DNA from 4 places in the Qipengyuania pelagi genome. Region 4 is predicted to be linked to each of the others. Evidence: predicted binding sites of a transcription regulator. Region 4 holds the regulator's gene; each other region holds the start of a gene.
What was found. Region 4 encodes LexA, which represses DNA repair genes until DNA is damaged. Its sites were predicted from a motif close to GTTCCNCNCTTGTTCT; they were not measured.
Positions count from the first base shown of each region.

Region 1: GRI47_RS04215 (putative DNA modification/repair radical SAM protein) is a predicted target of LexA. The motif match lies at 6,031-6,046, and genes of this name have one in related genera.
Region 2: GRI47_RS13345 (ribonucleoside-diphosphate reductase subunit alpha) is a predicted target of LexA. The motif match lies at 5,772-5,787, and genes of this name have one in related genera.
Region 3: GRI47_RS07125 (ATP-dependent helicase) is a predicted target of LexA. The motif match lies at 3,136-3,151, and genes of this name have one in related genera.

Region 1 covers NZ_WTYD01000001.1:855,491-863,386, reverse strand. Annotated here, with positions in the region: gene GRI47_RS04225 (error-prone DNA polymerase) at 1-3,004, opposite strand, end outside; gene GRI47_RS04220 (UdgX family uracil-DNA binding protein) at 3,112-4,548, opposite strand; gene GRI47_RS04215 (putative DNA modification/repair radical SAM protein) at 4,781-6,028, opposite strand; gene GRI47_RS04210 (alpha/beta fold hydrolase) at 6,159-7,031, shown strand; gene GRI47_RS04205 (Y-family DNA polymerase) at 7,138-7,896, opposite strand, start outside.
Region 2 covers NZ_WTYD01000002.1:529,250-537,145, forward strand. Annotated here, with positions in the region: gene tldD (metalloprotease TldD) at 1-1,107, opposite strand, end outside; gene GRI47_RS13325 (zinc-finger domain-containing protein) at 1,402-1,662, opposite strand; gene GRI47_RS13330 (ABC transporter ATP-binding protein) at 1,738-2,688, shown strand; gene nadB (L-aspartate oxidase) at 2,862-4,454, shown strand; gene GRI47_RS13340 (alpha/beta fold hydrolase) at 4,470-5,369, shown strand; gene GRI47_RS13345 (ribonucleoside-diphosphate reductase subunit alpha) at 5,840-7,896, shown strand, end outside.
Region 3 covers NZ_WTYD01000001.1:1,433,674-1,441,569, forward strand. Annotated here, with positions in the region: gene GRI47_RS07105 (aromatic ring-hydroxylating oxygenase subunit alpha) at 1-1,082, shown strand, start outside; gene GRI47_RS07110 (pseudouridine synthase) at 1,093-1,848, shown strand; gene rsmD (16S rRNA (guanine(966)-N(2))-methyltransferase RsmD) at 1,848-2,393, shown strand; gene GRI47_RS07120 (hypothetical protein) at 2,494-3,015, opposite strand; gene GRI47_RS07125 (ATP-dependent helicase) at 3,161-5,461, shown strand; gene GRI47_RS07130 (DEAD/DEAH box helicase) at 5,489-6,934, opposite strand; gene GRI47_RS07135 (hypothetical protein) at 7,089-7,697, opposite strand; gene GRI47_RS07140 (FAD-binding oxidoreductase) at 7,862-7,896, shown strand, end outside.
Region 4 covers NZ_WTYD01000001.1:1,101,610-1,109,505, reverse strand. Annotated here, with positions in the region: gene GRI47_RS05435 (ComEC/Rec2 family competence protein) at 1-2,123, shown strand, start outside; gene GRI47_RS05430 (VOC family protein) at 2,241-2,618, opposite strand; gene lexA (transcriptional repressor LexA) at 2,665-3,372, opposite strand; gene GRI47_RS05420 (molybdopterin molybdotransferase MoeA) at 3,462-4,640, opposite strand; gene moaC (cyclic pyranopterin monophosphate synthase MoaC) at 4,637-5,110, opposite strand; gene trpC (indole-3-glycerol phosphate synthase TrpC) at 5,107-5,892, opposite strand; gene trpD (anthranilate phosphoribosyltransferase) at 5,895-6,887, opposite strand; gene GRI47_RS05400 (anthranilate synthase component II) at 6,884-7,483, opposite strand; gene GRI47_RS15155 (YcxB family protein) at 7,492-7,896, opposite strand, start outside.

The DNA.
Region 1 (7,896 bases), 250 kb from region 4:
CGAAACAGTCTGCGGATGCGAGCCGCTCGATATGCGCGGGCCCGATCTTCGCCCGGTCGCGCAATTCGGCGACGTCGCGATACGGCCCGTTCTCGACCCGCTCCGCCACGATCCGCGCCGCGACCGCTTCGGGCAGGCCGTCGATCTGCCTGAGGCCCAGGCGCAGCGCGATATGCCGGTCGAGCCGGCCTTGGTCCGCAAGAGGATCACGCGGAGACGCGGACGCGCGGAGAGAAGAAGAAGGATTTTCGCTCACAGAGGCACGGGGGCACGGAGAAGAAAGATCTGCGGCGGAGCCGCAATCGGTTTCATCACGGACGGATGAGGCCGCTTCGCGGTAAGACCCCTCTGTGCCTCCGTGCCTCTGTGAGCGCCCCAAACCTCTCCGCGTCTCCGCGTCTCGGTGTAAATCCAACTCCTCCTCCGAACTCTCCAGCGTGCAATCCCAGTCCGACAGGTTCACATCCGCCGCCAAGACCCGCACCCCGTGCTCCGACGCATCGCGCACGATCTGTGCCGGGGCATAGAAGCCCATCGGCTGGGAATTGAGCAGCGCGCAGCCGAACGCCGCCGGGAAATGGCATTTCAGCCAGCTCGACACATAGACGAGATGCGCGAAGCTGGCCGCATGGCTTTCGGGAAATCCGTATTCGCCGAAGCCTCGGATCTGGTTGAAGCAGCGCTGGGCGAAATCGCGATCGTAGCCGCGCCCGACCATGCGTTCGACCATCATGTCCTGCAATTCGTCGACCATCCCACGGCTGCGAAAAGTTGCCATCGCCTTCCTCAACCGATTGGCCTCGCGGCTGGAGAATTTCGCCGCGTCGAGCGCGATCTTCATCGCCTGTTCCTGGAAGATCGGAACGCCCAGCGTTCGTTCGAGAATGCTGGACAGCTCGTCGGGCGGGCCATGTTCGGGGCCGGGTGCGGGGATGACCACCTGTTCCGCCCCGCGGCGCCGTTTCAGATAGGGATGCACCATGTCGCCCTGGATCGGGCCGGGCCGTACGATCGCGACCTGGATCACGAGATCGTAGAATTCGCGCGGGCGCAGGCGGGGCAGCATGTTCATCTGCGCCCGGCTCTCGACCTGGAACACGCCGAGCGAATCCCCCTTGCGCAGCATGGCGTAGGTTTCCGGGTCCTCGCGCGGGACATTCGCCAAGGACAGGCTCTTTTCGTGATGGTTTTCAAGAAGATCGAGGCATTTCCTGATGCAGGTCAGCATCCCCAGTGCGAGCACGTCCACCTTCAATATGCCCAGCGCCTCGATATCGTCCTTGTCCCATTCGATGAAGCTGCGGTCAGGCATGGCGCCATTGCTGATCGGCACCGTCTCGATCAGCGCGCCTTCGGTCAGGATAAATCCGCCGACATGCTGTGATAAATGCCTTGGCATCCCAATCATTTGTTCGGTCAGCTTGAGAACGCGCTTCAGGTGCGGATCGGTCACGTCCATGCCGGTTTCCTGGGCGTGGCGTTCGCTGATCTCCTTGCCCCATCCGCCCCAGACGGTCTTGGCGAGCGCGGCGGTGACATCCTCGGTCAGACCCATCGCTTTGCCGACCTCGCGGATCGCCATGCGCGGGCGATAATGGATGACCGTGGCGCACAGCCCGGCGCGGTGGCGGCCGTATTTCCTGTAGAGGTACTGGATCACCTCCTCGCGCCGTTCGTGCTCGAAATCGACGTCGATATCGGGCGGCTCTTTGCGCTCTTCGGAAATGAAGCGGTCGAACAGCAGCTGGTGTTTGGCGGGATCGACATTGGTGATGCCGAGGCAATAGCAGACCGCCGAATTGGCCGCGCTGCCCCGCCCCTGGCACAGGATCGGCGGATCGACGCCGTAGCGGGCGAAATCGACGATATCCTTGATGGTGAGGAAATAGCGCGCGAGGTCGAGCTTCGCGATCAGCGCCAATTCGCGCTCCAGCGTGTCGACGATATGGTCGGGCACACCCGATGGGTAGCGATCCTCCGCACCCCACCAGGTCTCGCTTTCGAGGAATTCCTGTGGCGTCATGCCGTCAGGATAGATTTCTTCAGGATATTCGTAGCTTAGATCGTCCAGCGAGAAATCGCATGAATCCGCCACCCCGCGCGCCGCCGCGATCGCATGGGGCCAGCGCTCGAACAGACGGACCATGGTTTCGGGCGATTTGAGATAGCGTTCGGCATTGCCGTGCAGCAGATGGCCTGCGGCGGAGACGGTGGTCTTGTGCCGGATCGCCGTCATCACGTCCTGCAACGGGCGCCGGTCGGGCGTGGCGTAATGGACGTCGTTGGTGGCGAGAATCGAGAGCCCGTTGGCCTTTGCCAGCGCGTCGAGCCGCTCGATCCGCACCACATCGTCACCGATATGAAGATAGCTGGCGGCGATGTGGCTCAATGTCGGGAGCCGGTCTGCGATATGGGGTATAAGCTGTTTGAATGGCTTAATTATCGTGCGCAGAGGCGCATCGACCGGCGGCTCTCGCGAGGTGAGGGAAACGACATTGCTGGGCACCGCGATAGCGTATCGCTCCTCCAGATCGCGCGGTGGCACGAGGATGAGCTGCACATCCTCGCTGTGAGCGGCCAGCATGGCGAGGGCGATGTCGCAGGCGCCCTTCGCCTGCCATTCGCCGTCCAGTGTCGCCATCCGGCCCGCACTGATCAGTCTGCATAGCCGCCCATAGGCCGCGCGATTGCGGGGATAGGCGAGGAAGGCCAGACCCTCGACCGTTTCTATCCTGCACCCGATAAGCGGTTTCAGCTTAAGCGTTTTCGCTTCGGTGTGAATGCGCACGACACCCGCCATCGTATTGGCATCGGCGATCCCGATCGCATCGTAGCCGAGCCGCCGGGCGGCGAGCACCAGATCGACGGCATCGGATGCACCGCGCAGGAAGCTGAAGCAGCTGACAAGACCCAGCTCGACGAACGGCGCACGCGGCGGCGCATCGACGGAATCGGGATCGAGCTCGATCCGGCGCTTGGGAATCTGGAGGTCGTTTTCGGGCACGCGGGTGCTCGGCCGTCATTCCCGCGCGGACGGGATTCCAGCTGCAAGCTCGGCGGCCCTGCTCTGGCCCCCCGCCTTCATGGGGATGATGAAGACAGTCATATCGATCACCCGACCAGCTCCTCCAACCGCTCCTTCACCGCGGCGAGGTCGGCGTCGAACAGGCGCGCCTGTTCCTCGCGCGCCGGGCCATCGAGACGAAGCAGATAGGAGGGGTGCGCGGTGATCCACAGCTCGCTGCCATCCTCGAGCGCGATCGGGCTTCCGCGCGCCTTGGAGATGCTGACCGTCTTGCCCAGCATACCGCGCGCCGCGCTGGCGCCCATGGCGAGCACGAGTTTCGGCTGCACGATCGCGCGCTCGCTCTCGATCCACCAGCGGCAGGTATCGATCTCCTTCGCACCCGGAGACTGATGAAGCCGCCGCTTGCCGCGCTGGACGTATTTGAAATGCTTGACGGTATTGGTGACGTAAGCTGCCTGGCGATCGATCCCCGCCTTTTCGAGATGGACGTCGAGCAATTGCCCCGCCGGTCCCACGAAGGGTCGCCCCGACTGATCTTCCTGATCGCCCGGCTGTTCGCCCACGATCATGAGAGCGGCGTCCTGCGGGCCCTCACCCATGACCGCCTGATTATCGAGTTCGCCGATCGGGCATTTGCGACAGGCATGGATCGCCTTGTCGATGGCCGCCAGCGTCTCCGGCCGTTCCTCGAATTCGAGCGTTCCCGCTTCGACCATGGTGCTCTCCCGCTTCTGCGCGCCCGCCACCAGCTCGGGGATGAGCGCGGCTTCGGGCATGTTTTTCCAATATTTGCGGGGCATTTCCTTGAGCATGGCCCCGATCTTCAAACGCGCGGGGTTGAAGATGGATGCGTAATAGGTGCGCCAGAGATCCTCCATCGGATCCCCGCCGGGCGCATCGGCGCGTTCGGCGGGCGGGCCTTCGCGCATGGTCTCCGTGTCCCAGTGCAGACTGCCCTGCGGCGTCAGGATCGACCAGCGCATATTGGCGAAACGGCGCATGAAGAAGCCCGCATTGGCGCGCAGGATGTGATGCTCGGGCTCGAACCAGGCGACGTAGTGCTCGCCATCGGTTTCCTCGTCCTCCACCAGACGGAAGCGGACGAAGGCGTGCATCTTGTGGCTGTCCCGCCGGACATTCTTGTCGAGCTCCTCGATCCGGCGCACATCGGGATCGGCCTTGTCCTCCATCATGCGCGGGTTCGCCTGGAGGCGCCACAACAGGCGATAGAGCAGCGCAAAGCGTTCGGGGTCGGAATGAAGCGCGGCGTTCTTCGCCAAGCTTACGAAGCGTTTGTTCGCCCGAACCGGCTTGGCATCCGGCTCCGGCATGGGACTACGCCGTTCTCCATGCGCGAACAGGTCACCGCTGCCGCCCGGTTCCACCCAGGCGATCCGGTCGGGCGGCACCTCGCACTGCACCAGCGCCCGCGCCCGTTCGCGCCAGAACTCGAAATCGTCAGGCTCGGGCAGTTCGACCACGTAACGGGCCGCGAGTTTGGCTTGCTGGAGCGCGGTCATGCAGCGCGCCGGAGTAGTGATTCACGCGGAGGTGCGGAGGCGCGGAAGCTTTTTAGGCGCTCACAGAGGCACGGAGGCACAGGGGGGCTTTGCCGCGTAGCGGCAGCCTTGAAACAAAACATAACGATAGAGTGCGGCTGCGCCGCAGACACTTCGCCTCCGTGCCTCCGTGCCTCTGTGAGCGCAAAACCTGTTCTCCGCGCCTCCGCGCCTCCGCGTGAAAAATCGCTGTTCATGCCGCGAACAGCTCAAGCTGCTCGGTCTTGGGCGCAAGCATGGTCCTGAGGTCCGCGCGATCGGTCAGCATCACGGGGCGCCAATCCACCGTGCAGATGAACGGGCGCACCTTGGTGATCGACAGCGTCAGCCGTGCCACATCGTCCAAGCGCAGCGTGCGATGGCGACGGCTGGCGAGGATCTTGTGCACCGCCTTCACGCCCAGCCCAGGTACGCGCAGCAGCTGTTCCTTGCTGGCGCGATTGACGTCGACCGGGAAGCTGTCGCGAAATTTCAGCGCCCACGCGAGCTTGGGATCGATATCGAGCGGCAAATTCCCGTCCGCCTCGGTCGCCTGCATCACCTCGGCGGGTTTGTAGCCATAGAAGCGCATCAGCCAGTCGGACTGGTAGAGCCGGTGCTCGCGGATCAGCGGCGGGCGCTTCAGGGGCAGCACCGCGCTCGCGTCGGGGATCGGGCTGAACGCGCTGTAATAGACCCGGCGGAGGCGGAAATTGTCGTAGAGCCTGCTCGCCTTGCCGACGATGTCCGCATCGGTCGCGGCATCGGCGCCGACGATCATCTGCGTCGACTGTCCCGCCGGGGCGAAGCGCGGGGCGTGACGAAACCGCTTCCTCGCATCCTTCGCCTCGACGAGATCGGCCTTCACCTTGCCCATCGCGCCTTCGATCTGGCGTGCGTCCTTGTCGGGCGCCAGGCGCGTGAGGCCGCTATCGGTCGGCAGTTCGACATTGATCGACACGCGATCGGCATAGAGACCCGCCTGATGGACGATCTCGGCATCCGCCTCGGGGATGGTCTTCAAATGGATGTAGCCGCGAAAGTCGTGTTCTTCCCGCAGGATGCGCGCGACTTCTACGATCTGTTCCATCGTGTGATTGGAATTCTTGACGATGCCGGAGGAAAGGAACAGCCCCTCGATATAATTGCGGCGATAGAAAGCCAGCGTCAGGTCCACGACCTCCTGCGGCGTGAAGCGCGCTCGCGCCACGTTCGAGCTCTTGCGATTGACGCAATAATGGCAGTCGAACACGCAGTGATTGGTCAGCAGGATCTTGAGCAGCGAGATGCAGCGACCATCCGGCGCATAGGCGTGGCAGATGCCCATCCCCTCGGTCGATCCGATCCCCTTGGCCGAGCCCAGCGAGTTCTTCTTCGCCGTGCCGGACGACGCGCAGGACGCATCGTATTTCGCCGCATCGGCGAGAATCGCAAGCTTTTCGAGGACGGTCTGCGAAGCCATTCGTTCTTTATATGTTCTGCATCACGCTCTGCCTAGTCCCCACAGGAAAAATTGGTAATTCCGTCCCTTATGGAACGCGCAGCCTCTCAGGACGGTTGGTTGGACATACCCCCAGTCAAGGAGACGACGAATGCCCAACCTCACAACCCGCGACGGAACGCGCCTGCGTTACAAAGAACTCGGCGAAGGCCGCCCGGTGGTCCTGATCCATGGCTGGCCGCTTTCGGCCGATAGCTGGGATCCGATCATGATGAAGCTGGCCGAGAACGGCTATCGCGCGATCGCCTATGACCGGCGCGGTTTCGGCCATTCGGATCATGCGCCCAAGGGCTACGATTACGACACTTTCTCCGACGATCTTGCCGACGTCATGAAGGAGACCGGCGCGAATGACGATGTCGCTCTGGTCGGCTTCTCGATGGGTGGCGGCGAGATCGCGCGCTATATGTCGCGCCATCAGGGCAAGGGCGTGAGTGCGGCGGTGCTGGTCAGTTCGGTCGTCCCCTATATGCTCAAGACCGATGACAATCCCGATGGCGTGCCGCAATCCACTCTCGACGAGATGACCAAGGGGATGAAGACGGACTTCCGCCATTTCTTCACCGGTTTCTTCAAGGATTTCTACGGTGACGGCGTGCTGTCCACCAAGGTCAGCGACGAGGAGAAGCACTGGGCCTGGATGACCACGATGATGGCAAGCCAGTATGCGACGCTGCAATCGGCGGGCGCGTTCGCCAACACCGATTTCCGGCCCGACCTTGCCAGCTTCGACGTGCCCACGCTGGTTATCCACGGCACCAAGGACCAGACCGTGCCGATCGATGCCACCGGGCGCCAGGTCGCGGAGAAAGTGCCGAGCGCGACGCTGATCGAATATGACGGTGAACCGCACGCCGTGTTCGCGACCCAGACCGAGCGATTGGGCGACGATCTGCTCGAATTTCTCGGCGGAGCGGGCAGCAGGAAGGCCATGGCCGAAGGCGGAACGATCGCGTCCGCCTGATTGCGACAAAGATCGTGATAGAGAACGAGGCGCGTCCTGCGGGGCGCGCTTTTTCTTTTTAGATCAGTACCTTTTGATGACGTCATGAATGTATGGCGGCGTGACGTCACCCGCACAGACCTTGCAAATACCAATCCGGCATCCCCCCGCGCCCATCCCCGATCAGACCCTGGCGGTAGATCCAGTAGCGGCATCCGGCCCCGTCCTCGATCCGGTAGTAATCGCGCAGGCGCGCGCTGCCGCGTTCGCGCCACCATTCGGGTGCGATCCGTTCCGGCCCCTCCACCCGCGCCACCTCGCGCACCGCGCCGCGCCAGCGAAAGCGCTTGGGATAGCCATCCGGGGTGGCGTAGAGCACGGCGATCTTCTCGGCCTTGTCCAGCAATTTCAGAGGCCTGTGATGGAATTCCAAGAGACCTTGCGAACTCGGTTCGGGCTCCAGTGGCGGATGCCAGCGCTGGGCGCGTTCGGGAATATGACTGGCGAAGGGCACCGGGCGCGCAACCGCCTCCGCCCCCAGCCTGACGGTCAGCCGGTCGATACAGGCCGATAGCGAGGTGCCGTGCGCTTCGGCGGCGGCCTCGATATCGCCCTGCGCCAGAGCCAGCGGCTCGGCCCAGCTGGCGCGCAGGCGCAGCATCTCGATCCCGAACCCCGCATCCACATCGTCGAGCCGGGCGGCGAACAGGCGGCAGATATGCGCGGGATCGCGCGTCGCCGCAGCCATTTCGAGGCGGCGGACGATGACCTCGCCATCGACGCGCCAGAGGCCCAGTTCGAGCCGCCTTGCGCCCAGCGCCTTGCCCTCCAGCTCGCGTGCCATATCGAGCGCCAGATCGTCGAGCACGGTGTCGAGCAGAGTGCG
Region 2 (7,896 bases), on a different contig from region 4:
CTCTGCGGGATCGTCCTCGCCGCTGCGCATGAAGGTGTTGGTCATGCGCGGCATGGGCGCGTGTTCATAGCTTTGGCGGCGGCCGTTTCCGGTCGGCTCCACGCCCATCAGGCGGGCGTTCAGCCGGTCCTGCATATAGCCCTTCAGGATACCGTCCTCGATCAGCACGGTCTCGCGCGTCGGCGTGCCCTCGTCGTCGATCGAGAGCGAGCCGCGCCGCTCGGCGATGCTGCCATCGTCCACCACGGTGACGCCGGGCGCGGCGACCCGCTCGCCGATGCGGCCCGAAAAGGCGCTGGTGCCCTTGCGGTTGAAATCGCCTTCGAGGCCGTGGCCGACCGCCTCGTGTAGCAGCACGCCCGGCCAGCCGGGGCCGAGCAGCACCGTGGTCTCGCCCGCAGGCGCCGCCACGCTTTCGAGATTGACGAGCGCCTGGCGCACCGCCTCGTCCACGCCGCGCATCCACTGTCCTTCATCGAACAGGCGATCGTAGAGATAGCGTCCGCCCATTCCGAAACTGCCGCTTTCGCGCCGTCCGTTGGCTTCGGCGACGATCCCGATATTGAGCCGCACCAGCGGGCGGATATCGCGCGCGGTAAAGCCATCGGGGCGCAGGATGTCCACGACGCTCCAGCTCGCCAGCAGGCTTGCGCTGACCTGCGCGACGCGCGGGTCCTTCACGCGGGCGACCGCGTCGATCTTTTCGAGGAGCGCGACCTTTTCGGCAAAAGGCACGAGGTCGAGCGGGCACAGATCGGTGTAGAGGTGGCGATTGGTGCGCTCGGGCGGGACGATGCCCGTCTGCCGGCCCGGATCGAGCACTTGCAGCGTCTCGCCCGCCCGCGCGATCGCTTTGTGGCTGATCTCGTTGGCATGGGCGAAGCCGGTGGTCTCCCCCGAAACCCCGCGCAGGCCGAAACCCGAATCGCGGCTGTAATCGGCTGTCTTCAACCGTCCGTCATCGAAGGCAAAGGCTTCGGAAGCGAGGAACTGGAGATAAAGCTCCCCATCGTCGCAGGCGCCCAGCAGATCCGATGTCAGGCGCAGCGCCGCGTCGGGATCGATCTGGCGATAGAGAAGCGCGTGCGGGTCGGTTGTGGTCGTCATCCCGACTGGATAGGAAGTCCGCGCCGCCGCGTCACCTGTCGTGTCGGAATCGTGTCGGCCGCGACACGCTCGTCCTTGCGACCCGGCCTCGAGCCGGGGAAGCTTCCATACGTCGCGCAGTGGATTGCCGCGTCGCCTTCGCGTGCTCGCAATGACGAAGTATCGGAGCGAGGTCCGTTCTCGGCAGTGCCCTGCGTGACCCGCCGCTCAAGCCGCCCTTTCCTCGTCATTGCGAGCGAAGCGAGGCAATCCAGGGCGACTCAGCCTTGGGCTCCCCGCACTGACGCAAACGCCTCAGCGATGCCCCGGATCGGCGCCTTCGGAAATATCCCTGAGGCTCGCCGGATCGACCCCGTCCGCCGGGCCGCCGATCATGACGAAGCGCCGGTCGCAATAGCCGCAATCGACATAGCCGTGCTCGTCGATCTCGAGATAGACCTTGGGATGGCCGAGCGCCGCCGGGCGGTAGTTCGGGCCGCCGCGAATGTCGCTGGCGCCGTCGCACCAGACGCGCTTGGTTTCGACTTTCACGATCTCGGGGGGCGCGGTGTTCATGGTGACTGCCGATAAATGCTCGCCTCCCCGTGCGCAAGGTGGCGCGAACGGGCAGGGGCGCTTATGTGCCCCCCCATGGACATCCAACCGGACACCCAACCCGCAATCCGCATCGACAACCTCCTCAAGCGTTACGGCGCCAAGGACGGAGACGGCGGCGGGAAGCTGGCCCTGAAGGGCGTCAGCTTCGACGTGCCCCAGGGCGGGATCTTCGGCCTGCTCGGCCCCAACGGGGCGGGCAAGTCGACGCTGATCAACATTCTCGCCGGGCTGGTCGACAAGACCGATGGCAGCGCCGAGATCTGGGGCTTCGATATCGACCGCAATCGCCGCAACGCGAAACGCTCGATCGGGATCGTGCCGCAGGAAATCGTCTTCGATCCCTTCTTCACCCCCTTCGAGGTGCTGGAGAACCAGGCGGGCTTCTACGGCATCCCCAAGGCGGAGCGGCGCAGCGAGGAATTGCTGGAAGCGGTGCGCCTGTCGGACAAGCGCGATGCCTATGCCCGCACCCTGTCGGGGGGCATGAAGCGGCGGCTTCTGATCGCCAAGGCCATGGTGCATTCCCCCCCGATCCTGGTGCTGGACGAGCCGACTGCGGGGGTCGATGTCGAACTGCGCCGCCAATTGTGGGAACTGGTCACCGAACTCAACGAACAGGGCGTTACCATCGTCCTCACTACCCACTACCTCGAAGAAGCCGAGGAATTGTGCGAGCGGATCGCGATCATCAATCACGGCGAACTGATCGCCAACAAGCCCACGCGCGAATTGATCGGGATGGCGCGCGAGAAGATCGTGTCGGTTTCGGTCGACAAGGATCTCGCGGGGCCGATCATGGAGGAAGCCTTCGTCAAATCCGAGGTGGTCGATCCGCGCCGGCTCGACGTGACCTATGATCGCGACGCGACCACGGCGGGGCAGGTTCTCTCGCTGATCCAGCAGCATGGCTATGCCATCGAAGACGTGACCACGCGCGAGGCGGATCTCGAAGACGTATTCGTCCAGCTGACGGCAGCGGTCTGAGCTTTTCACAAACCACGCATGTAAGCGTGGTGTAGCCTAGACTCGCAGTGTCCGGCTCCGATGCGGAAACCGGCACGAAGCGCGGTTTCATAGGGCAGCATCTACCCCCACCCCCCTGGGCTGGCACCGTTGCGCCCTTGCGCGATGGCGCGCCGCGTGTTCAAGCGCGGGATATGGCCACGCATCCTTATCAGCACGATATCCTCGTCATCGGGTCCGGCGCCGCCGGTCTGACCGCCGCGCTTGCGCTTGCCGAAACCCGCAAGGTGGTGGTGCTGGCCAAGGGCTCGCTCACCGGCGGGTCGACCGCCTGGGCGCAGGGCGGCATCGCCGCTGTCCTCGATGCGGGCGACACGTTCGAAAACCACGTGCGCGACACGATGATCGCGGGCGCAGGGCTGAACGATCGCGAGACGGTCGAATTCGTGATCGAGCGCGCGCCCGCCAGCATCGACCGGCTGAGCGAACTGGGCGTCCCCTTCAACCGCGAAAGCGACCACCTCCATCTGACGCGCGAAGGCGGGCATAGCCACCGCCGCATCGTCCATGTCGACGATGCGACCGGCTGGGCGGTTCAGGAAGCCTTATTGAACGCGGCGAAGGCCAACCCCAACATCACCCTGCTGCCGGGGCGCAGCTGCATCGACTTCATCACCGGCCGCAATGCCGAAAAATTCTCCGGCGGCGGGCGGGTCTGGGGCGCCTATGCGCTGAACGAGGAGACGGGCGCGGTCGAACGCCATGTCGCGCGCGCCACCGTTCTGGCCGCGGGCGGGGCGGGGCGCTGTTACCTCTTCTCCACCGCGCCGCGCGGCGCCACGGGTGACGGGATCGCCATGGCCTGGCGCGCGGGTGCCCGCGTCTCCAACATGGAGATGATGCAGTTCCACCCGACCTGCCTCTATAATCTCGAGGTCAAGAACTTCCTCATCACCGAAGCGGTCAGGGGCGAGGGCGGAAGGCTGATCAATCCGCGCACCAAGAAGCGCTTCATGGAATTCTACGACCCCGAACGGATGGAACTGGCCCCGCGCGACGTGGTGGCGAGAGCGATCGATGCCGAGATCAAGCGCTTCGGGCTCGACTATGTTCATCTCGACATCAGCCATATGCCGCCCGAATTCGTGCGCGAACATTTCCCCACCATCGACGAGAAGCTGTCCGGCCTCGGCATCGACATGACCATGCAGCCGATCCCGGTCGTGCCGGCACAGCATTACACCTGCGGCGGCGTGGTCGTGGATCTGGACGCGCGCACCGACCTGCCGGGCCTGTGGGCGGCGGGGGAATGCACTGAGAGCGGCTTGCACGGCGCGAACCGGCTGGCTTCGAACTCCCTGCTCGAATGCTTCGTCTTCGGCGAGGCGGCGGCGCGCGACATCCTCGAAAGGTGGGACACGCTCGAAGAACCGCCCGCGATCCGCGAATGGGACGATACGCAGGTCGCCGATTCGGACGAAGAGGTCGTCATCAAGCAGAACTGGACCGAAATCCGCCGCTTCATGTGGAATTATGTCGGCATCGTGCGCACCACGAAACGCCTCGAACGCGCGCAGAACCGCATCGCCATGCTGAAGCAGGAAGTCGAGGATTATTACGGCGCCTTCCGCGTGACGACCGATCTCATCGAACTGCGCAATCTGTTGCAGGCATCGGAACTGATCGTGAAGAGCGCGCTGAAACGCCACGAAAGCCGGGGCCTGCATTTCACGTTGGATTACCCCGAGACCGATCCGGTGGCGAAGGATACGGTGCTGGTGCCGTAACGCAGGAGAGAGCGAATGCCCCAAACCACCGCCAACGGCGTCACGATCCATTACGAGGATCACGGCAATCCGAGCGATCCCGCCATGCTGCTCATCATGGGGTTCGGCGCGCAATTGACCCTTTGGCCGGACGAGCTGGTCGAGGCGCTGGTCGGGCATGGGTTCCGGGTGATCCGCTACGACAATCGCGATGTCGGTCTCAGCCAGAAATTCACCGGCCAGAAGGCGCCGGGTCCGGTCAAACTGACGCTGCTCAAGAAGATCGGGCTGACGCCCAAGGTCCCGTATACTCTCGCCGATATGGCCGAGGATGCGGTCGGGCTGATGGATGCGCTCGAGATCGAGCGGGCGCATGTCGTCGGGGCGAGCATGGGCGGGATGATCGCGCAGCATGTCGCGGCGAAACATGCGGATCGCTGCCTCAGCTTCACGCAGGTCTTCTCGACCACCGGCAATCCGAAACTCCCGGCCGCACGCAAGGAGGCGTTGCAGGCGCTGGTCAAGCGGCCCGACAGCACCGAAGAGGCCGCGCTCGTCGCCCACGGGATGTATCTGGCGCGCACGATCGGCAGCCCTGCCTACCCGGCAGAGGAAGAGCGCCTGCGCGAAAGGGTCGAGGCGAGCATCCGCCGCAGCTTCTACCCTGAAGGCGGCACCCGCCATCTCGCCGCGATTCTGGCGGACGGGGACCGGCGCGAGATCGTGCGCGGCATCACCGTGCCGACACTCGTCCTGCATGGCGAGGACGATCCGCTGGTGCCCTGCGAGGGCGGGCGCGACACCGCCGCCTGCATTCCCGGTGCCATGATTCGCACCCTGCCGGGGTGGGGCCACGACCTCCCGCTGGAACTGGTCGACGAGCTTGCCGATGCGATCGCCGGACACGCGCATGAGGCCACCGGAGTGCCCGCCTAGATTCGATAATTGCGGGCGCGGATTCGATCGCTGCGCAACCGCCAGTGCGCCGCTTTTGCCCGCAAAAATTTTTTCACGGATTCATTTTCGCTCTTGCGCTCATCACAAGTCCAGCTTGGTCCACGCGTCGCTGCGTTGCAGTCGGATGACACACCGCCATTGGGCGGGGCCGGGACGCGTTAAAACACTCTTCACCCTCTTGCGCCCCGACCCGGTCTGATTCAGTATCTGGTAGTCGGGCACCTGGGGGGACCCACTAGACCTAGCGATTATCGCCGCCGGACCCATATGGGGCAGGTGGTGATTCCGTTCGGTCCTGGCTGGGCCCTGTGGGCAAAAAGGGGATAAGTTTCATGCCCCTTACGCCCCCGAATATTGCTAGGCGGGGGTAGCTCGCCGAATCGAACACATGCGGAACATCGGCTCATATCCGATCGGACGCGACACGAGACGAACGGCGAGGACGAGCGATGGATTTCAGGAACGAGGACGCGATGGAACTGGACATGACGCAGGACGATACGGCGACTGTCTCGGACGCGCCCGCCTCCAGCCCCGCGCCCAACAAGTCGCCCGAGAAAACGGGCGGAAAGGCAATCGACATGCAGGCAGGCGACAGCGGCAGCGACGAGCTGGTCAGCGAATCCGCGATCTCCGAAAAGGCCGATGCCGCGCTCGCCGGTGCGATGATGGAAGCGGTAAAGGCTTCGGCGGCGCCTGCCGACGATTCCAAGAAGATCAACGATCGCCGCTTCCAGGTCGTCACCGACACAAGCCGTGACGACCTGCTGACCGAATTCGGCAAGGAAACGCTGATCGATCGCTATCTCCTGCCCGGAGAGGACTTCCAGGATCTGTTCGCCCGCGTGGCGGATGCCTATGCCGACGATCAGGGCCACGCCCAGCGGCTCTACGACGCGATTTCGAAGCTGTGGTTCATGCCCGCCACCCCCGTCCTGTCGAATGGCGGCACCAATCGCGGCCTGCCGATCTCGTGCTATCTCAACAGCGTCGAAGACAGCCTCGAAGGCATCGTCGGCACCTGGAACGAGAATGTCTGGCTGGCATCGCGCGGCGGCGGCATCGGCACCTATTGGGGCCAGGTACGCGGCATCGGCGAGCCGGTGGGCCTCAACGGCAAGACCAGCGGCATCATCCCCTTCGTGCGCGTGATGGATTCGCTGACGCTCGCGATCTCGCAAGGCTCGCTGCGGCGCGGTTCGGCGGCCTGCTATCTCGACGTGTCGCACCCCGAGATCGAGGAATTCCTCGAAATCCGCAAACCTTCGGGCGATTTCAACCGCAAGGCCTTGAACCTGCACCACGGCGTGCTGCTGACCGACGAGTTCATGGAAGCGGTGCGCGCGGGCGAATCCTTCGACCTCGTCAGCCCCAAGGACGGATCGGTCCGCAAGACGGTGGATGCGCGCTCGCTGTTTCAGAAGCTGGTCGAAACCCGCCTCGCGACGGGCGAGCCCTATATCGTCTTCTCCGACACGGTGAACCGGATGATGCCCAAGCATCACCGCGATCTCGGCCTCAAGGTCTCGACCTCGAACCTGTGTTCGGAAATCACGCTGCCGACCGGCCGCGACCATCTCGGCAATGATCGGACCGCGGTCTGCTGCCTCAGCTCGCTCAACCTTGAAAAATGGGACGAGTGGAACGGCGACAAGCAGTTCATCGAGGATGTGATGCGCTTCCTCGACAACGTGCTTCAGGACTATATCGACCGCGCGCCGGACGAAATGGCGCGCGCCAAATATTCCGCCAGCCGCGAACGCAGCGTCGGCCTCGGCGTCATGGGTTACCACTCCTTCCTCCAGCAGAAGGGCATTGGCTTCGAAAGCCCGATGGCCAAGGTCTGGAACCTGAAGATGTTCAAGCATGTCAGCGCCAAGGCGGAAGAGGCCAGCATGGTCCTAGCCAAGGAACGCGGCCCCTGCCCGGATGCGGAAGAAATGGGCGCGATGGAGCGCTTCAGCTGCAAGATGGCGATCGCGCCGACCGCGTCGATCTCGATCATCTGCGGCGGCACCAGCGCCTGCATCGAGCCGATCCCGGCCAATATCTACACCCACAAGACCCTGTCGGGCAGCTTCGTGGTCAAGAACCCGTATCTCGAAAAGCTGCTGCGCGAGAAATCGAAGGATTCGACCAATGTGTGGAATTCGATCCTGGAGAAGGGCGGGTCGGTCCAGCATCTCGACTTCCTGAGCGCGGAAGAGAAGGCGACCTACAAGACCAGCTTCGAAATCGATCAGCGCTGGCTGCTCGAATTCGCCGCCGACCGCGCGCCCTTCATCGACCAGGCGCAGTCGCTGAACCTGTTCATCCCTGCCGATGTCGACAAATGGGACCTGATGATGCTGCACTTCCAGGCGTGGGAGAAGGGCATCAAGTCGCTCTATTACCTGCGCTCGAAGAGCGTGCAGCGCGCTGGCTTCGCGGGCGGGGTCGAGACCGACAACACCGCCGATGCCGCGAAATACGAGCTGTCGGCGGGCGCGGGCGAGCAGACCGATTA
Region 3 (7,896 bases), 330 kb from region 4:
GCGTCCAGTCGGTTCCGGCATCGGTCTATACCGATCCAGCCCATTTCGCCCGCGAACGCGCCGCGCTTTACGATCGGATGCCGCAGATCCTGTGCCCCAGCGCCCTCCTGCCCGATCCCGGCATGGCGGTGCCCCACGATGCGACCGGACGCCCGCTCCTGATCACGCGCGACGCGCAAGGGATGGCCCACGTCTTCCTCAATGTCTGCCGCCATCGCGGCACGCGGCTGGTCGAGGGCGAAGCGGTCCAGTGCGCGAAGAAGCTGGTCTGCCCCTATCACGCCTGGACCTATTCGGTTGATGGGCGCCTGCTCGCCCTGCCCCGCCCTGACAGCTTCCCCGGCCTCGACAAGGCCGCGCACGGCCTCATCGAACTGCCCAGCCACGAAAGCGGTGGCCTGATCTGGTTCGCGCCGCGCGGGGATGCGGACTTCACCCATGCCGAGGCGATCGGCGCGGACATGGAGGCGTTCGGCGCCGCCAGCCATTTCCTGTTCCGGCGCAAGACCCATCGGGTCGAGGCCAACTGGAAGCTCGTCATGGACGCCTTCCTCGAAAGCTATCACGTCACCCGCCTCCACGCGAAGACGATCGGCCCGTTCTTCAAGGATGGCGTGACCTCGGGCGATATGCTCGGCCCCCACGCCCGCTCGGCGGTCGGGCGGCTGGAGGAGATGGATGCGATCGACCTCACCGACATGGCGGCGCTGCGCCGGGTCGTCACCTTCGCCTATCAGCTCGTGCCCGGTGCGCTGATCATTCCCAGCCCCGATTACATCAATGTGATGGTGATGATGCCCCAAGCGCACGATTTGACGCTGGTCGAGGATTTCATGGTCATCCCCGAGGAACCCGCACCCGGCGAGGCAGGCGACAAGGCCCGCGCCCATTGGGAGCGGAGCTGGAACCTGCTCGACGGCGGCGTCTTCGCGAGCGAGGATTTCCGCGCGGCGGAACTCGGCCAGCAGGGGCTGGAAAGCGGCGCGGTGGACGACATCATGCTCGGCACGCTCGAAGGCGGCATCCGGCGCTATCACGAGACCATCGCGGCACTTCTCGACAGCGCGGATCGCCAGCCCTAAAGGCGGCGCCATGCCTGCCCTGCCAGAAACCGGAGACCGGATCGCCAAATTGCTCGCCCGCGCGGGTGTCGCCAGTCGGCGCGAGGTCGAACGGATGATCGCGGACGGGCGCGTCGCGGTGGACGGCAAGGTGCTGGATACGCCTGCGATCAAGCTGGAAAGCCTCAAGGGCGTGACCGTCGATGGCAATGCCGTCGCCGCGCCCGAAGCGCCGCGCCTGTTCGCCTTCCACAAGCCCTCCGGCCTCATCACCGCCGAGCGTGATCCGGCAGGAAGGCCAACAATCTATACCGCGCTGCGCAATGCGCTGCCGAAGAACACGCCGCGCCTGATGCCGGTTGGGAGGCTGGATTTCACCACCGAGGGCCTGCTGCTCCTCACCAATGACGGCGAATTGAAGCGGGCGATGGAGCTTCCGGCATCCGGCGTCCCGCGCACCTATCGCGCGCGCGCTTTCGGAGATGTCTCGCAGGCGCAGCTTGACGACCTGATGGAAGGCGTGACGATCGATGGCGTGCGCTACGGCAGTATCGAAGCCGATCTCGAACGCGGCAGCGGGCGCAATCGCTGGATCGAGATGACGCTGACCGAAGGCAAGAACCGCGAAGTCCGCCGCGTGCTCGAACATCTCGGGCTGAAGGTGAACCGCCTTTTGCGCACTGCCTATGGCCCGTTCGAACTCGCCGACCTGCCGCGCGGGCAGGCGGTCGAAATCCGCCAGTCGGATGTCGAACGCTTCCGCAAATCGCTGAAGCGGGGCCGCTGATGCGCATCATTGCGGGCGAATGGCGCGGGCGGAAATTGACCGCGCCCAAGGGCGATGCGACACGCCCTACCGCCGATCGAACGCGCGAAACGCTGTTCAGTATGCTCGCCAGCCGGTTGGGATCGTTCGAGGATCTGGCGGTCGCCGATCTGTTTGCCGGTTCTGGCGCTCTCGGCCTCGAAGCCCTCTCACGTGGGGCGGGCCATTGCCTGTTCGTGGAGAATGAGGGCGCGGCTCTCGATACCATTCGCGCCAATATCGGCAGCCTGAAGGCACGCGATCGGGCGACGGTGCAGGCAGGATCGGTGATGAGCCTCGGCCCTGCCAAGCAACCGCACGATCTGATCCTGCTCGACCCGCCCTACGGGACCGGAGCGGGCCAGGTCGCGCTCGACCGAATGCTGAGACTGGGCTGGATCGGGGAAGCGACCTGGATCGCACTGGAAACGGCGAAGGACGAGGATGTCGCGGTCAAGCTGCTCGCGATCGATGCCGAACGCAAAGTCGGCAAGGCGAAGCTGACCTTGTTGCGCCTCGCAAGCTAAAACCTTCTCGGGCACGAAAAAGGGCGGAGCCGCCATGGCAGCTCCGCCCCCTTCCAAGCTCCGCGATCGCGCCAGGCGCGGTTCGCGGGTGGCAGCTGGTTTATCGCGCGCCGCGATTGATGCAGTCATCCTGCTGGTTCGGCGTGCAGACCGGCAGTTCGCCACGCGGCGGCGAGGTCGTGCTCACCGGCTGGACGCGGGCATTGCTGACGAAGCGAATGTTGCCCGCAGTGGTGGTGCGCGCGGTCGCCGTGCTCGACATATTGGTCGTGCCCGTCGCCGAAGCGTTGCTCATATTACCGGCCATCTGCGCGGAAATCGCGGTCCAGGCCTGGGTGCGCTGCGCCGGAGTCATGCCGACGATGCGGACGCGCTGCTCGTCATTCAGCATCCACCAGCCCTGCTTCTGCTGGTCGGTCAGGGTCCAGTAATAGGTCTTGGCGTTGGCAGGCCACGCATCGTAGGCCGTGCGGCGCTCGGCAGGCCAGCCGTCATACATTGCCTTCTGTGCGGCGGTCATCTGCATGGACGCGGTTGCCGTGGTGGTCGCGGTCTGCGCGATGACGGGAGCGGCGGCGATGGTGAGGCCGAGAGCGGCGCCAGCTGCAAGGATGGTTTTCATACTTCGTATCCTTTCATGGATCGTGTCTATGGGCCTCTTAACGGACTAGAGGCCGTCGCGGTTCCGAAGCTGCTCGCTCGCGGCACTCGGTTCGTCGCAGCGCTTGCACGGTGGCCCGCCGTTCCCTACCTGTTCGCTCGACCCCATGACCGATCTTCCCGCCCCCCCGTCTCGCGACGACTTGCCCGCATATGCGCAGCGTCTGAACCCACCCCAGCGCGAGGCGGTGATAACGACCGAAGGCCCGGTGCTGATGCTGGCGGGTGCCGGGACGGGCAAGACCGCGGCGCTGACGGCGCGACTGGCGCATCTGATCGCCATGCGCCTCGCCTGGCCGAGCGAGATCCTGTGCGTCACCTTCACCAACAAGGCCGCGCGCGAGATGCGCGAGCGGGTGGCGCGCCACATGGGTCAGGCGGTGGAGGGGATGCCGTGGCTCGGCACCTTCCATTCGATCGGCGCCAAGATGCTGCGCCGCCATGCCGAGCTGGTCGGGCTGCAATCCAATTACACGATCATCGATACCGACGATCAGCTGAGGCTGCTCAAGCAGCTGATCCGCGAAAACGACCTCGACGAGAAGCGCTGGCCCGCGCGGCAACTGTCCGGTCTGCTCGACCGCTGGAAGAATCGCGGCCTCAATCCCGGCGGTCTCGATGCGGTGGAGAACGAAAGCTACGCCAATGGGCGCGGCGAGCAGTTCTACCGCCTGTATCAGGAGCGGTTGAAGAGCCTCAACGCCTGCGATTTCGGCGATCTGCTGCTGCACATGCTCAACATCTTCCGCCAGCATCGCGACGTGCTGGAACAGTATCAGCGGCGCTTCAAATATATCCTGGTGGACGAATATCAGGACACCAATCAGGTCCAGTATCTCTGGCTGCGGCTGCTGGCGCAGGAGCGCAAGAATATCTGCGTCGTCGGGGATGACGACCAGTCGATCTATTCCTGGCGCGGGGCGGAAGTCGCCAATATCCTCAAGTTCGAAAAGGATTTTCCCGGCGCCAAGGTGGTCAAGCTGGAACAAAATTATCGCTCCACGCCGCAGATCCTAGCGACCGCGTCTGGCCTGATCGATGCCAACAGCCAGCGGCTCGGCAAGACGCTGTGGACCGAGCTTCCGGCGGGCGACAAGGTGCGCGTGATCGGCGTGTGGGACGCGCCCGAGGAAGCGCGCCGGGTGGGCGAGGAGATCGAGCGGCTGGAACGCGAAGGCGCCCCGCTGGACGAGATCGCGATCCTCGTCCGCGCGCAATATCAGACTCGCGAATTCGAGGACCGCTTCATCCAGATCGGCCTCAATTACCGCATCGTGGGCGGCTTCCGCTTTTACGAGCGCGCCGAAATCCGCGACGCGCTCGCCTATCTGCGCGTGATTTCGCAGCCTGCGGACGATCTCGCCTTCGAACGCATCTACAACCAACCCAAGCGCGGGCTCGGCGCCAAGACGCTGGAAACCATGCGTCGCCATGCGCGCCGTACCGGCCTGCCGCTGGCCGCCGCCAGCCTCGACCTCGTCGACAGCGACGAACTGCCCGCCCGCGCGCGGAACACGCTCACTGGCCTGTTGAAGCAGTTCGTCTACTGGCGCGAGTCGGCGGAGCGGGAGACGCCCGCCAACCTTCTGCGCCTCGTCCTGTCCGAAAGCGGCTATGACGACATGCTCGCGAAGGATCGCAGCGCCGAAAGCGCGGGGCGCGCGGAAAACCTCTCCGAACTCGCCCGCGCGATGGAGGAATACGACACGCTCGGCGATTTCCTCGAACATGTCGGCCTCGTCATGGACAATGACGCGCAGGGCGATGACGAAAAGGTCACGATCATGACCATGCACGCCGCCAAGGGGCTGGAATTCAACAATGTCTTCCTGCCCGGTTGGGAAGAAGGCGTGTTCCCTTCGCAGCGCGCCCTCGACGAAGGCGGGCTTGCCTCGCTGGAGGAGGAACGCCGCCTCGCCTATGTCGCGATCACGCGCGCGCGGCGGAAATGCACGATCCTGCACGCCGCCAATCGCCGCATCTTCGGCCAGTGGACCAGCTCCATCCCGAGCCGGTTCATCGAGGAATTACCCGACGAACATATCGAGCAGGAAACCACGATGAGCGGCGGCGCGTCACTGTGGCGCGCGAATTGGAGCGAGAGCGAGGACCCCTTCGCCCATGTCGCACGCGATCGACCTGATCGCAGCACCGCGCGCGGCCCCGGCTGGCAGCGCGCGCTGGCGACGGGTTACGAGACGAAGCCGGTTCGCGTTGCGGAAAACAAGCGCTCAGCCGCCAGTTTCGCGGCCAAGGCCCGGACCGACGTCGCGATCGGTGCGCGCGTCTTCCATGAGAAATTCGGTTACGGCGAGGTCACCGATCAGGAAGGCAACAAGCTCGAAATCGCCTTCGAGAAGGCCGGCACCAAGCGCGTGATCGACAGCTTCGTGAAGCTGGCGGACTAGACCCGCAGCTCACCGCCAGCAGCGCGCTCAGGCCAGAGCGGATACGTCCAGAAAGGTCGGGCGCGGGCCGTTCCATTCGCCTGCCGGGACGGGATCGTCCTGACGATCGTCACGGCGCGCATTGCGCGGACGGTCGTTGCGCGCTTCGCGGCCCTCATCCGTCTGGGCGTGATCGCGCTCCTGATACCGCTCCGACCGAGACCGGCCACGGCGAGGCTTGTCCTTCGCCGACGAGTCCGGCGCCGTGTCGTCACGCTCTTCGCTCTTGCGGCGGCTCTTGCGCGCGGGCTTTTCCTCGCCTGCCTCGTCCGCCTTTTCGGCCTTGTCCTGCGACGCATCGCGCAGCTCCACGCGCACGTCCTTCTGGCCGAACACCGGAACTTCGCTACCGGTCAGCTTCTCGACATTCTCGATCGCTTCGGCATCTTCGGGCGTGACGAAGGTGAAGGCGCGACCCTTGGCGCCCGCGCGGCCCGTGCGGCCGATGCGATGGACGTAATCGTCCGGGTGCCAGGGCGTGTCGTAATTGAAGACGTGGCTCACACCCTTGATGTCGAGCCCGCGCGCCGCAACGTCGCTGGCGACGAGGATGTTGACCTCGCCCGCCTTGAACCGGGCCAGCTCCTGCAAGCGGCTGGACTGGTCCATGTCGCCATGGATTTCCCCGCTCCTGAAGCCGTCGCGTTGCAGGGTCTTATTGAGTTCGCGCACCGTCGTCTTGCGGTTGGCGAAGATGATCGCGGTCTCGACCAGATCGTGCGAGAGCAGCCAGCGCAGCGTATCCTGCTTGCCGCGCGACTTGGTCAGCACCTTGAAGGCGGTGATGTCCTTGTTCGTGCTGGCCGCCCGGCTGACTTCGATCCGCTTGGGATTGGTGAGGAATTTCTTCGCTAGCTTCTCGATCGGCGGCGGCATGGTGGCGCTGAAGAGCAGCGTCTGGCGCGCTTCGGGAAGCTTGGAACAGATGAATTCGATATCAGGGATGAACCCCATGTCGAGCATCCGGTCCGCCTCGTCGATGACGAGCAGTTCGCACCCGTTCAACAGGATCTTGCCGCGCTCGAACAGGTCCATCAGCCGGCCCGGCGTGGCGATCAGCACATCGACGCCTTCGTTCAGCGCCTTGACCTGATCGCCCATCTGGACGCCCCCGATCAGCAGCGCGAGCTTGAGATCGTGGTTCTTGCCGTATTTCTCGAAATTCTCGGCGACCTGCGCGGCGAGTTCGCGCGTCGGTGCCAGGATCAGGCTGCGCGGCATCAGCGCGCGGCGGCGTCCGGCGGCCATGATGTCGATCATCGGGAGCACGAAACTGGCGGTCTTGCCGGTGCCGGTCTGCGCGATGCCGATGATGTCCTTCATCATCAGGACCGGCGGAATCGCCTCGGCCTGGATCGCGGTCGGCTCGGTGTAACCGGCGGCTTCGACCGCATCGAGGAGTTTTTCGGAAAGGCCGAGATCGGCAAAGGTCATGCAGGTCCGCTTCGGAGTCTGGAGGAATATCGTCAGAATAGGTTGAGACGACGCACGCGGGACAAAAGGACCACGCGCGGCGCGGCCCTTGGCTTAAAACCCGCGCGAAGTCAAGAAATCGCCCGTTTCCCCCGATGGGAGGTCCGGCGGCGCGCTATCCCCCGCCGCTGACGGGAACCAGCTGCGCCATGCCCGAAAGCGAACACCGGGCGCCCGTGCGCGACAGCAGGCGATCGCGATCGATGCACAGCCGTCCATCGGCATTGGGCTCGAAATAGAAGCCCGAATAATAGTCGCGCGCGGAGCAGCTTCGCTCGAGCTGCGCGCTGACCAATCTCCGGTCCCGCAGATAGAGCAGCAGGCGATTGCCGGTGTCGGCCCTGACACCCGCGATCGCGGAGACAGGTACGCAATCCTCCATCGGCCGCGAGACGAAACGGACGGGGGCACGGGTCTGTACGGTGGCGGGCGCGAAGCTCTGCGCCGGGGCGGCGCGCGGCGAAATCCGCACGATCACGCGCCGCTCGATCCGCACCTGATTGGCGGAGGGCGCGCGGAAATCGGGAGCGAAGCGCACCCACCACGGCGCCGCACCGGGCGTTGCTTCACTCTGCCGCCGCGCCGCCTCTTCCGTCAGGCGAGAGCTATTCGCCTGATCCTGATGGGCCGCGATTTCGACCGCCGCGCCGTCCGCCACGGGCCCGTCCGCGGCGGAGGCTGCGAAAAGGAGCAGGGGGGACAGGATGATGGCAAGGCTGGCCATGGGCAGAAGCTGAGATTTCCTTCCGAACGCCAGATGGACGCGATACTGCGCGGCGGTCTCGTTGCGCGCCGCCCTGCCCCCGAATGCTTGAACGCGCGCTTAATTGCACGTCTTCGCCCGATCGCGGTAGCGCCGAAGCGATAAGGTGTGGCATATCCATCACGATGACTCACTCCGCCACCGACACGCGCCCCTTTCT
Region 4 (7,896 bases):
AATGGCGCAAGCGCCGTCGCTTGTCCAGTGTCGCGGCGGACCTCCTCAGGTGGGCGGACGCCTTTCTGGGCCGCGCGGGCTTCGATCGTGGGCCGTGGCTGGCGGTCGGTTTCGCGAGCGGGATCGGAGCGTGGTTCCTGCTCGATACCGTGTGGGCATGGGCGGCTTTCCTGCTACTTTGCGGGCTTGCCGCCCTCTTCGCCCTAGCGTGCTGGCGCGGGCGAGAGGACCGCTCGCACCTGCTGATCGCGGTGGTGGCACTCGCATGTGTGCTGGCATTGGGCATGGCGGCGATCTGGGCGCGTTCCACGACAGTCGGCGCCGAACCGATCGCCTATCCGCGCGTGCTGGCGCTCGACGGGCGGATATTGGCGCGCGAGGACCAACTGGCCGAAGCCCGCACCCGCCTCACGCTCGCCGTGCGGGACGCTGAAACCGGGTGGGCGATGAAGGTGCGCGTCAACGTGCAGCAGGATCGCGTGTCGCCATCGATGGAGGAGGGCGCACGAGTGCGTTTGAAAGCACGCCTGATGCCGCCCTCTCCGCCGATTCTGCCAGGCGCTTATGATTTCGCCCGCACGGCCTGGTTTGAGGGGCTGGCGGCCACCGGGTCGCTGATCGGCGCTGTGGATCTGATCGAACCTGCGAAAAAACCCGCTCCTTTGGCTGAAGCGCAACGCACGCTTTCGGCGCATGTCCGCGCCAATATGGAGGGGGCGGCGGCCAGCATCGCCGCTGCCCTGGCGAGCGGCGATCGCGGTGCGATCAGCGAAGCGGATGAAGCCGCGATGCGCGATTCCGGGCTGACGCACCTGCTTTCGATCAGCGGGCTTCATGTCAGCGCGGTCATCGCGGCGGCGTATCTTCTGGCGATCAGGCTGCTCGCTCTTTGGCCTTGGCTTGCGTTGAGAGTGCGGCTGCCCCTCGCGGCGGCTCTGCTGGGGGCTCTGGCTGGTATCGGCTACACGCTCCTGACCGGTGCGGAGGTTCCGACCGTGCGCAGCTGTGTGGGCGCCGTGCTCGTTCTGATCGCACTGGCCTTAGGGCGTGAACCCCTGTCGCTACGCATGGTGGCGGTGGCCGCGATCGTCGTGCTCGCGCTCTGGCCTGAATCGCTTGTGGGACCCAGCTTTCAGATGAGCTTCGCTGCGGTGATCGCCATCGTCGCTTTGCACAATGCTAGCTGGGCCAAGCGGTTTCTAGCGCCGCGCGAGCAGAGCTGGCTGGCGCGGACCGGGCGCCGGATCGCCATGTTGTTCGCGACCGGGCTGCTGATCGAATTCGCGCTGATGCCGATCGTGCTGTTCCATTTCCATCGTGCGGGCGTCTACGGCGCTTTCGCGAATGTGCTGGCGATCCCGCTGGTAACCTTCGTGACGATGCCGCTGCTGGCGCTGGCCCTGTTGCTCGATCTGGTCGGGGCGGGCGCACCTGCCTGGTGGGCGGCGCAAGTGTCGCTCGATCTCCTGCTGGGTCTCGCACGGTTTACCGCGGCCCAGCCCGGCGCGGTGAAGTTGATGCCGCAAATGGGGTTGGGCACGGTGCTGGTGATCGTGGGCGGGCTGCTATGGCTGGCGCTGTGGCAGGGAAGGGCGCGGCTGTGGGGACTGATACCGGTCGCGATCGGTGTGGTGGTCTTCCTGTCGACGCCAATACCGGACATCCTGATCACCCGCGATGGGCGCCATGTCGGCGTGACCGGCGAGAGCGATCGGCTGCTGGTGCTGCGCGACAGCCGCTCGGGTTTCGCGCGCGACAATCTGCTGGAGCTGGCGGGCGCGGAGGGCGAGGTACTGCTCTTCGAGGAATGGCCCGGTGCGCGGTGCAGCCGGGATTTCTGCGTCCTGTCGCTGGAGCGGGGCGGGCGCGAATGGCATGTGCTGATGGCGCGCAGCCGCGACATGGTCGAGGAACGCGCCCTCGCCGCCGCCTGCGAGCGTGCGGATATCGTGATCGCGGACCGCTTCCTGCCGCGAAGCTGCCAGCCCGCCTGGTTGAAGGCGGATGGACGCTTTCTCAGGCGCGAGGGCGGAACCGCGATCTACCTCGAACGCGAGACCATCCGCACGGTCGCGCAATCGCAGGGCGAGCATGGTTGGTGGCAGGGGGATCGCGGGCGATAATTTTACGGCGATCGAGCTTAGAGATCTTACGCCCCAACCCTCGAGAATGGCGGCAAAGAGCACTATCCCGCAGTCATCCTGCCACTCAGCTTCAGCCTCACTGTGGAATCAGTTTACTCAGACGGACCCGCACGGTGTCCGAGCTTCCGTCAATTCGATTCGATTGCCGAACGGATCGTCAACGTAACATCGCTTGAAACCCGCAAGCGGTTCGTCCTCCGCGACCGAAAAGCCCGCTTCGGCAAGGCGCTTCGCCAGATCGAAGAGATCGGCAACGCGAAACGCAGGATGCGCCTTGCGAGCAGGACGAAAGTCAATTTCCACGCCAAGGTGCACCTTGATCGCCCCGCTCTCGAACGAGCACCCGCCTCGTTGGGCGAGATGGGGCGGCTTCGGCACTTCCGGGATACCCAGAAGCCCCGCGTAAAAATCGCGCGCCTCGTCCTCGCCGCCAGAAGGCATGGCAAGCTGAACGTGGTCGAGCCCCACGATCATCGAACAGAAGCCGCCTTTCTGATCGCGAACGCCTCCCTTACCCCTATCAGTGATAGCGGCGCAAAAGCCCCGCCAGCTTACCCTGCACCTGCACCTGCGTCGGGTTGTAGATTTGCGCTTCATAGGACGCATTCGCCGGATCGAGCCGGACGCGACCGTTTTCGCGGCGCAGGAATTTAAGCGTCGCTTCCTCGTTATCGACCAGCGCCACCACGATCTCGCCATCGCGCGCCGTGTCGGTGCGGCGGATCAGGGCATAATCACCATCGAAAATTCCGGCCTCGATCATGGAATCGCCCGATACTTCGAGCGCATAGTGATCGCCCGGACCGAGCAGGGCTGCGGGCACGGGCAGGCTGCTCTGGCCTTCGATCGCTTCGATCGGCGCCCCGGCGGCGATGCGCCCGTGGAGCGGAATTTCCAGAACATCGTTGGCCGGTTCGGGCGCTCGTGCAGCGACAGCGGCGCCGACCAAATCGTTCGCCGCACTCGGTACGCCAGCCGATGCGGCGTTGCGCGCTCGGGGGCTCGAAACGGCTTCTTCCGGGGTCTTGAGGACTTCAAGCGCACGGGCCCGATTGGGCAGGCGGCGAATGAAGCCGCGTTCTTCCAAGGCGGAAATCAGGCGATGCACGCCCGACTTGCTCTTGAGGTCGAGCGCCTCCTTCATCTCTTCGAAGGAGGGCGAAATCCCGGTTTCTTCCAGCCGGGTCTGGATGAAGCGGATCAGTTCGTGCTGCTTGGCGGTCAGCATGGTGCAAGGCTCCTCAAGTTCGGATCCGACCCCATTCCAATGCAGGTCGTGAACGAATGAGGAACAATTAGGCAACCATTTCCTTCAAGTCAAGCGATTGCGCCATTTTCGAGCAGGTAGCATGAGACGAGCGCGCCTTCCGCTTGCACAGGTGCGCCGATCGGCCGGTCGATCAGGACATCGGCCCGGGCTAGCGCGGCGAGCGCGCTGCTGTCCCGCTCGTCGATTAGCGTGGCGCCTTCCGGCGATAAACGGGCGCGCAGGAACTCACGCCGCGTCCCGGCAGCGGGCAGTACACCTGCAAGCGGGAGGTTGATCGGCTGCGGGAGGGCGCGCTCTGATCCCGCCATTCGGCGCAAGGCGGGCAGGGCGAACAGGAATGCCGTGACGAAGGTGGATACCGGATTTCCGGGCAGGCCCAGCATCAGCTGAGAACCGCGCCGCGCGACGATCAGCGGCTTGCCTGGCCGGATTGCAACCCGCCAGAAATCCAATGTGAAGCCCGCGCGCTCCAGAGCGGGCTTGATCAGATCGTGCTCGCCTACCGAGGCACCGCCCGAGGTCAGCACCAGATCGGCGTCTTTCGCGTCGTCGAGGGCATTCACCACGGCCTCCAAGCGGTCGGGCACCAGCACGCGACTGCTCACCTCCGCGCCCACAGATCCGACCATGCACGCTGTCATCGCGCCGTTCGAAGCGGGCAGGCCGTCGGGCGGACAATCCACCGGATCGGCGCGTAATTCGTCGCCGCATTCGAGGATCGCCACGCGCGGTCGGCGGGTCACACCGATGGTTCCGACGCCCGCAGTTCGAGCGAGGGCGATATGCGGCGCGGCCATACGAGTTCCCGCCGCGAGCAGCGTGTCCCCCGTTTTGAAGTCGAATCCCCGGCGGCGAATGTGGCGGCCGGGCGTGGGCAGCGGATCGGCTCGAAGGACAGCCTGCGCGAGGCTCGCATCTTCCTTCACCACGATCCGGTCCGCTCCTTGGGGAAGCGCGGCCCCGGTCGATATGGCGACCGCCTGTCCTGGGCTTAGCGCGCGATCGAAGGCGTGCCCGGCCCGCGCTTCTCCGATTACGGCCCACGGCCCTTCGCCCGATGCCGCGAACCCGTCCATGGCCGAGAGATCGGCGTAGGGCTGGGTCCGCCGCGCGACCAGTGCCTCGCGCAGATAACGCCCTCCGCTTTCGTCGACAGGGATTTGTTCCGCCTCCAGCGGCGCGATCGATGACAGCAGCCGCTCCCACGCTTCGTCGAGCGTGATCACGGATCGACGCGCCAGTGGCCGGACTTGCCGCCCGTCTTCTCGATCAGACGCACGCCATCGATCACCATCGCGCGGTCCACTGCCTTGCCCATGTCGTAAAGCGTGAGCAGCGCGACGCTGGCGGCGGCCATCGCTTCCATCTCGACTCCCGTGCGCCCGGTGCAGGAGGTGGTGGCAGTGACGCGGATGGCATCGCTCTCGCGGGCGAATTCGACAGTTACGGCATCAAGCGCGAGCGGATGGCAGAGGGGGATCAGCTCGCCCGTCCGCTTCGCCGCCATGATCCCCGCAATGCGCGCTGTGGCGAGCGCATCGCCCTTGGGTCCGGTCCCGTCCCACAAGGCCGAGAGCGCCGCGTCCGACATGCGGATGCGCCCTTCGGCGATGGCCTTGCGCTGCGTTTCCGGCTTGGCGCCGACATCGATCATGCGCGCCGCGCCGTGTTCGTCGAGATGGGTAAGTCCACTCATCCTTCTAGCAATGTGCGGGTCGCGGCGGTGACATCGGCTTGCCGCATCAGGCTTTCCCCGACGAGGAAGCTGCGCACGCCCGACCGGGCCAGACGCTGGCAATCGTCATGCGAGGCGATTCCGCTTTCGCCCACCAGTAGCGTATTTTGAGGTGCGAGAGCAGCCAGACGCTCGGTGGTGGCGAGATCGGTGGTGAAGGTCTTCAGATCGCGATTGTTGACGCCGATGAGGCGCGAGTTCAGCTTCGCGGCGCGGTCCATTTCCGCCTCGTCATGCACCTCGACCAAGACATCCATCCGACGTTCGATCGCGGCGGCTTCTATTTCGGCCATTTCGGTATCGTCCAGCGCCGCGACGATGATCAGGATCGCATCCGCCCCGATCGCGCGTGCTTCGGCGACCTGCCAGGGATCGACCATGAAATCCTTGCGCAGGACCGGCAGTGCGCAGGCCGCGCGCGCCTGCATCAGATAGTCCTCGTGACCCTGGAAATACGGCGCATCGGTGAGGACGGAGAGGCAGGTCGCACCGCCAGCTTCGTAGGCGCGCGCGTGATCGGCGGGATCGAATTCGGCCCGGATCAGGCCCTTTGACGGCGAGGCTTTCTTGATCTCGGCGATCAGGCCGAAGCCGTCCCGGCTCGCCTTTCGCAAGGCCGCTTCGAAGCCGCGCGGCGCAGACTGCATCAAAGCGGCGGCGTCGAGATCGCCGATGGTGGAGCGCGAGCGGCGATCGGCCACTTCCTCGCGTTTGGTGGCGCAGATTTCGTCGAGCTTGTTCATCGTCATTTCGCCATGTCTATCCACCGCGCCAGCAGATCGCGCGCCTTGCCGCTGTCGAGCGCTTCCGCCGCCATTGCCGCGCCTTCGCGCCAGTCCCCGATCCGGCCTGCGACGATCAGCGTCGCGGCGGCATTCAATAGCACCGCATCGCGATAGGGGCCGGGGGTTCCGCCCAGCAGGGCTTCGAGTGCCTTTGCGTTATGAACGGCATCGCCGCCACGGATCGCTTCGATCGGCGCGTGATCCAGGCCCGCATCGCCCGCATCGATCCGCCGCATCGTGAATTCCGAACCCGCCACATCGGCCAGCTCGTTTCCGCCCGCGAGGCTCAATTCGTCGAGACCCTCGTCGCCCGAGACGATGAATGTGTGTTGCGTGCCGAGGCTCGCCTTGGCTTCGGCATAGATCGGGACATAGGCGGGCCGGGCGATGCCGATGAGCTGGCGTTCGACCCCGGCGGGATTGGAGAGCGGACCCATCAGGTTGAAGATCGTGCGGCGGCCCAATCGCTGGCGGATGGGCTGGATGCGGCCCATCGCGGGATGATGGTTCTTCGCGAAGAGGAAGCAGATGCCGAGTTCTGCGAGCGTCTTTTCCGCTGTGCGCCCAGCCGCTTCCATGTCGAGGCCGAGCGCCTCCAGCGTGTCGGCCGCGCCCGATTTGCTGCTCGCCGCGCGATTGCCGTGCTTGGCCACCGGCACGCCGCAGGCCGCTACCACGAGGCTGACGGCAGTCGAGACATTAAGCGTATGGTGTCCGTCGCCTCCCGTGCCGCAGCAATCCACCGCGCCCTCGGGTGCGGCGACCGGGATCAGGCGCGCGCGCAGGGCGCGGGCGGCCCCGGCGATCTCTTCCGCCGTCTCGCTGCGCTCGGTCATGGCGAGCAGGAAGCGGGCGATCTCGTCCTCGCTCGCTTCGCCATCGAGAATCCAGCCGAAGACTTCGTCGGCCTCGGCCTCGGTCATGTGGGGGACGGCAAGGGGCAGATGCTTCATGCCGGGATATTCGCTTCCATGCCGCAGATTTCGAGGAAATTGGCGAGCAGGGCGTGCCCATGCTCGGTCGCGATGCTTTCGGGGTGGAACTGCACGCCGTGGATCGGCAGCTCGTGATGGCGAAAGCCCATGACGCTCGTACCATCCAGACCCGGCGTCTCGCTCGTTGCGTTGACGTGGAGGACGTTCGGAATGTTCTCCACCACCAGCGAGTGATAGCGCGTGGCGATGAAGGGCGAGGGCAGGTTCGCGAACACGCCGCTCCCGTCATGGTCGACCGGAGAGGTCTTGCCGTGCATCAGGCCGCCGCGCACCACGCGCCCGCCGAAATGCTGCCCGATGGCCTGATGGCCGAGACAGACGCCGAGGAGCGGTAATTGGGCATCGGCACAGGCGGCGACGAGGTCGAGGCTGACCCCCGCTTCGTTCGGCGTGCAGGGGCCGGGCGAGATCAGGATACCCTTCGCTCCGCTCGCCACCGCCTCGCTGGCGGTGAGCGCGTCATTGCGCTCCACCCGCACCTCGGCGCCCAGTTCCATCAGATAATGAACCAGGTTGAAGGTGAAGCTGTCGTAATTGTCGATGACGAGGATCATGATGATTTTCAGAGCTTTTTGACATCTACCGATTGCATCAGCCTGACGATGTTCTCAACATCGGACTGTGACACACTGGCTTTCGGCACGTAATAATAAAATGTTGGCGAGCGATAAATTAGAATAAAATTCTCGTCCTCGGTCCAGCCATAGGCATCCTGCCATTTCAGCTCGCCGCCAAACATCGGGTCGGTTATCGTCAGCTTATCTTCGTCATATTCGAAGCGACATACCGCGCCCTCTAGTTTGTGGTCCGCAAGCCATGATTGAATTTGACGTTTTCCCGTGAAGCGGTTCGCTAGCCAAATTGCGCCACATAGCGCCGTCCCGACGAAAAGGGATAGAGCCACTGATGGTACCCAATCTTCTCCTGTCGACGCTTCCGACCTCCCCCAAAAAATGAAAAAGAAGGT